Regions from separate parts of the Priestia flexa genome, predicted to be linked through region 1. Evidence: riboswitches for the same ligand, from Rfam matches in the RefSeq annotation. Region 1 holds a riboswitch; the other holds the start of a gene.

Region 1 (3,182 bases):
ATATTATTAAACCGATTGAAAAGCAGCGTTTATATGTAGCTTTAGAGCGCGCTAAAAAAACGCTTGTTAAACAAGATGTAGAGGCACCAACCAAAGCAAGAGCAAAGCGGTTGCCTGTTAAATTTAATGGATCTACTTACTATATCCCAATTAACGAAATTATTTTTATTGAAAAATCAGGAAAGAAATGTTTAATCTTTACGGAGTTAAGAACATATGAAACATATGAAAACATCAGTGACATTTATATGTATTTAGATCCTAACATTTTTAGTCAAACGCATCGATCTTATATTGTTAATCTGGAAAAAGTTTCTCATATTACTCCTAGAAATGAAACGTATCTTGTTTATTTTTTGAATTTTGATGAATATGCCCATATCTCAAAATTGAAAATTCAAGAAGTGCAAAAGCAGCTCCATGATTTAATGGTCAATTAATAGCGGGATTCAACGTACGTGCACGTAACAGCAGGCGAGCCTATGAAACGGTTCGTCTGTTTTTACGTCTTACTTATGAGAAAGGAGCGAATGACTCTGGAAGGGAATTATAATTTATTTACCGTTTTGCTGGCAATAGTAGTGGGCATTCTAGCTGCTTATACAGCCTTAGACTTAATTGAAAGAAGCAGTAGCTCACCACGCCCTCATAAAAAATGGGTGTTGATGTCAGCTTTGTCTTTTGGACTAGGTGTATGGGCGGTACAAGTTATTAGCTTGCTTTCCTATTACACGCCAATCACATTTCAAGTTAATGCTTGGGTATTAGGTGCTTCGTTAGTAGTGGCCTTCCTAGGAAGCTTATTATCCTCTTGGCTATACATGATAAAAAAAATGTCCATTGTTTCAGGCATGCTAATCGGTATAACGCTTCTGCTTACGCACTATATACTTCTTTTTTCATTAAAAAGCAGCGCAGTACTTCAACTTCAAGTTCAACCATGGGCTAGCTTGCTCAGTGCTATCATTTCATTTGTACTAGGTGCGTATATTGTTCATGCATGGTTTTATGTGAAAACGTTGGAGCAAAACCAAATGATGAAGGTAATGAGTTCCATCCATACAGTGTTTAAAAACTGGAAAGCCAGTTGAAAACGTTGAGCTATTCGTTGCAAAAAACGGGCGTCATGGAATTGAAGCTGTCGGAAAGATACAGCCACAGGTGATTTTACTTGATATGAATTTACCTGATATACCAGGTGAGGAAGTAGTAAGAGTAATCAAAAGCCAAGGTCAGCTAAAAGACATACCTGTGATGGCAGTTACAGCGAATGCGCTACAAGATGATATTGAAAAAGCAGTGAACATGGGGCTTGAAGATTATATCACCAAACCCATCCATTTTGAGACATTTTTACACAAGTTAGCACGTATACTGAATGGAAAGAAATAAATAACTATTCTTCCATTGACAAGTTGGAAAAAGTTACGTATTATGATAATAACTTAATACACTTACTTCGTCTAAGGAGTAAAGGGGAGTAGCGTCAGGGAAACCTGAAACAAAGTCGTCATTCCATGGATTCTGTCCATCGGCTTTGTTGGCATAACGAGTTTATTTATGCTTAGCAAGACCTTTGCCATATTTGGTAAAGGTCTTTTTGTGTTTTCTTTGCCGAATTAGGGAAAAAGATTAGTAAGAGAGAAAAGAGAGGAGAATGTTTATGGATGCATCATTGTTATTAGAATATGGGTGGGTGTTGCTTGTTCTCATCGCCTTAGAAGGAATTTTAGCTGCGGATAATGCGCTTGTAATGGCAATTATGGTAAAGCACTTACCAGAAGAGCAGCGTAAAAAAGCATTATTTTACGGGTTAGCGGGGGCATTTATCTTCCGTTTTGGTTCACTATTTGTAATCTCGTTCTTAGTGGATGTTTGGCAAGTACAGGCAATCGGAGCAGTGTACTTATTGTTTATTGCAATAAATCATCTCGTAAAACGCTATTTGAAAAAGTCAAAACATGATGAAACCGTTACAAAGGAAAAAAAGGGTTCAGGTTTTTGGATGACTGTTTTAAAAGTAGAGTTAGCAGACATTGCGTTTGCGGTCGATTCAATTCTTGCAGCGGTAGCTCTTGCTGTCACGCTTCCAAATACTCCACTACCTAAGATTGGTGGGCTAGATGGTGGACAGTTCGCCGTTATTTTTGCAGGTGGATTAATTGGATTAATTATCATGCGCTTTGCAGCAACATGGTTCGTAAAATTATTAAATCAACGCCCAGGTTTAGAAACGGCTGCGTTCTTAATTGTTGGTTGGGTAGGGGTTAAATTAGCAGTATATACGCTTGCTCACCCTGAATTAGCAATTGTTGATGAGCATTTCCCAGAGTCAAAAGGATGGAAACTTTTCTTTTGGATCGTGCTGATTGCAATTGCTGTTGGCGGCTGGTTCTTATCGAAAGGTAAAAATCAAAGTGAAATTGAAGGTTCAGATGATGCACAAGATGCATTGAAAAAAGTAGATCATCAATAATCAAAGAGGCTGAGACATAAGTAATTCAGCCAACGATAAACCTGAACGATTGAGAGTTACTCGCTTTTAATCATTCAGGTTTTTTGTTGATTGTGAAAACAATGTTGGAAACAGGGTGGAATGGAGCGTAGAACCCTCGACTCCTGCGGGAAAGAGAGGGAAAACTGAGATCCCACAGCGCAGCGAGGAAGCTCAGGTTCCTCCCCGTGGAAAGCGAGTGGCCGTAGCGCAATGGAACAAACGTATTCTAACAACGTAAAGAGGTGAGAAAAGGAGTTGTTCTTCTTTTTGGAAATTTGTTTTGTTATGTCCCATCCTCTTTTTTTGCATGAGAAAAGCAGGTGCCTAGAGCACCTGCTTTTAGCCATGTTATGAAGTTGTTAAAATTATTTGTTTTGCCCGTTTAAATGAGCTTGAGCTTGTTGTACTAGACGTTTTGTAATTTCCCCACCAACTGATCCGTTGCTACGAGCAACCGTATCAGAGCCTAAAGTTACTCCAAATTCTTGAGCGATTTCTGCTTTGTATTGATCTAAAAATTGTCCAACGCCAGGAACTAATAATTTATTTGATTTAGCCATGGTTTCATTCTCTCCTTTTTTAAGTTCAACGAATAATTATCGTTGTAGTCGTAGTATGTACTCTCGTTTTCTTGCCATACTGGTAATGGTTTGAAGGAGATAATAAAAAGCCCAACTTCAGAAGA
Region 2 (3,182 bases), 1.5 Mb from region 1:
ACAACATAATTGTATAGTGGATTCACCCTCAATAACTCTGTCATTTTGGAAAAGACTTTTCAATAAAATAAAGAGGTGAATAGTCACCTCTTTATGCTATCTATATCGAAGAGTCTAAGCCAATTCGCCCCATCGCTTTTTTGGTAGCACCGTTCATCCCTTGTAATACTACCTTTTTATTATTGCTTTCATACTTTCCTATAACTTTCGCCACGGCTAACATTGCAGATTGATCCCAAACGTAAGAGTTTGAAAAATCAACTACAATTATTGCTTGTTCATCTTCGTAATGAAATGCATTTACAAAAGCTGTTGTTGTTGCAAAGAAAAGAGGACCTTTAACGTGATAAACTATTCGATCAGACTCTTCTTCTTTTATTATTGTTAATCTCGCCATTTTCCAACCAAACACGACCGTACTAATGACAATACCAACCATAACTCCTAGCGCTAAATTATGTGTAAGCAGTACAACAACAACTGTTGCAATCATAACAACAGAATCCGATACAGGATACTTATGAATGTCTTTAACAGATCGCCAATCAAACGTGCCTACCGCTACCATAAACATGACGCCAACAAGCGCGGCCATTGGAATCTGCTTTACAACATCACCTAACACCATAATTAAAAATAATAAAAACACGCCTGCTATAAGTGTTGAAAGTCTTCCACGTCCACCTGATTTTACGTTGATTACAGATTGTCCAATCATAGCGCATCCTGCCATTCCACCGAATAAACCTGTAACTATGTTAGCAAAACCTTGTCCACGTGCCTCTTTATTTTTATTGGAATCTGTATCCGTCATATCATCTAAAACTGTCGCAGTTAGTAATGATTCTAACAAACCTACAATCGCTAACGGTAGTGAATACGGTAGAATAATCAATAATGTTTCTAGTGATAATTCTACTGCTGGAAAATGAAGAGCTGGTAGTGTACGCGTAATCTCTCCCATATCTCCTACCGTTTTCAAGCCAAATCCTCCACCAAAAATGGCCATGGCCGTCATAAATACAATCGCTACTAACGGTGCTGGAACTATCTTAGTTACAAGAGGGAATACATATACAATTAATAATGTTCCTGCTACCATCGCGTACATAGCCCAGTTCGCACCTTTAAAATGCTGAAATTGAGCAGTGAAAATTAAAATCCCTAACGCGTTAACAAAACCAAACATAACCGTTTGTGGTAAAAATGATAAAAACCTTCCAACTTTCAGCACACCTAAAACGAGCTGAATAATTCCAGTTAAGATTGTCGCCGCAAACAAATACTCAACCCCATGAGTTTTCACTAGATCAATCATTAAAAGAGCCATTGCACCAGTTGCGGCAGAAATCATTGCTGGTCTTCCCCCAGTAAATGCAATGACAATTGCCATACAAAAAGAAGCATATAGACCTACCATAGGATTTACTCCTGCAATGATGGAAAATGCAAGTGCTTCGGGAATTAATGCAAGTGCAACGGTCATTCCTGAGAGAATATCTCCTCGGATATTTGAAAACCACTGCTGCTTAATAGCTGCTACGCTCACTAAATCACCTCATAGTATATAGTAAATTGATTTTCGACTCTCACGAAAACCAAAGCCGTTTTGAACGTAGGTTATCGTACCATATCTTCTTTGAATTGAAAATATATTTTTTACGATCGTGTTGAACCGATTTCTTTTCTAATTTACACCATTAAAAAAGAGCGTAAACTGCACGCTCTTTTTTAGTGAAGTCCTACTCATTAACGTCGAGGTGGAACTTCCGTATAATTTAATGAATAGCTGACTGGAATTAAGCCAAATAAATGTTGAAATCGAGGCGGATTTTTCACCTCCAAGGTCAACATTGCAAGTAAAAATAATTTACTCAACACAAGGAATGCTACCATTAAAAATAGTTTCTTTTTTCGTTTCAACGAACCATCGCTTCTCCTCTTTTTAACATAAAAATAAGAACAAACGATTATGGTTACATCTTTTATCTCTCATTTAAACAATAAAAGACCTTCACCACTAATCGGTAAAGGTCTTGCTAGACATTGTTTTACTATGCCAATAAAGCCGGTAGATTTCTCTACGAAATGTCGACTTTATTTCAGGAAAAACCTGACGCTACTCCCCTTTAAGGAATCTTATTCATAAAGATATTATAAGGGAATTGCGAACAGAATTCAACTATTTATTACTCATTGATTGCTGCTTCTAAAGCAACGATAATCATATCATTAAATGTTGTTTGACGCTCTTCAGCTGTTGTTTCTTCACCTGTAAAGATGTGATCACTTACCGTTAAAACAGACAGCGCATTACGCCCATATTTAGCTGCTAGCGTATACAGTGCTGTTGTTTCCATTTCAACTGCTAGTACACCGTGTGCAGCTAGCTTTTCTAGTTGTCCATCTTCATTGTAGAATTGATCAGAAGTGAAAACGTTACCTACTTTTAGGTGTAATCCTTTTTCAACTCCAGCGTCATATGCACGCTTTAATAAGTCGAAATTCGCAGTTGGCGCATAGTCAATATGTCCAAATTTCACGCGATTCATTTGTGAATCACTTGATGAAGACATAGCTAAAATAACGTCACGAACTTTTACATCTTTTTGAATCGCCCCACAAGTTCCGACACGAATTAAGTTTTGAACACCATACTCATTCATTAACTCATTTACATAAATAGCGATAGACGGAACGCCCATCCCTGTTCCTTGTACGGAAACACGTTTTCCCTTATATGTTCCTGTAAATCCTAACATTCCGCGAACTTCATTGTAGCAAGTAACATCTTCTAGAAATGTTTCCGCAATGTATTTCGCACGAAGCGGATCTCCAGGGAGTAAGATCGTTTCTGCAATTTCACCTTTTTTTGCCCCAATATGTACACTCATCTTTGTACCTCCTATTGTGTAAAAATGTTACCTTCTCACTATAACATAATTTGTCGAATTAATTACTGATTTCTTTCTCTGCCCTTCATTATTCCAACATTTTTGCTGAACTATGTACTGAAAAAAATGGCGTAATGAAAAACATGTTTCGAGGAAAGCTACTCAAGAACACTATTTTTAAATAAATGAGGTGATCATATGGGCAAAAAACATCGTAATCGCATTAATTCACCAAAGAAAAACAACCACATTCCTCAAGAAGCCATTATTGCGGAGCAAGAGGCACAT

Evidence for each region. A riboswitch is a leader RNA that binds a small molecule or an ion and turns the genes downstream of it on or off. The one in region 1 is predicted to bind manganese.
Region 2: another riboswitch for manganese. It lies ahead of LZP85_RS12555 (SulP family inorganic anion transporter); the one in region 1 lies ahead of LZP85_RS04795 (TerC family protein).

The regions. Positions count from the first base shown of each region.
Region 1 is NZ_CP090431.1:947,805-950,986, forward strand. It holds gene LZP85_RS04780 (LytR/AlgR family response regulator transcription factor) at 1-440, shown strand, start outside; gene LZP85_RS04785 (MHYT domain-containing protein) at 531-1,091, shown strand; gene LZP85_RS04790 (response regulator) at 1,060-1,392, shown strand; yybP-ykoY riboswitch at 1,464-1,566, shown strand; gene LZP85_RS04795 (TerC family protein) at 1,664-2,476, shown strand; gene LZP85_RS04800 (alpha/beta-type small acid-soluble spore protein) at 2,863-3,057, opposite strand.
Region 2 is NZ_CP090431.1:2,430,558-2,433,739, forward strand. It holds gene LZP85_RS12555 (SulP family inorganic anion transporter) at 101-1,549, opposite strand; yybP-ykoY riboswitch at 1,981-2,140, opposite strand; gene deoD (purine-nucleoside phosphorylase) at 2,190-2,894, opposite strand; gene LZP85_RS12565 (hypothetical protein) at 3,093-3,182, shown strand, end outside.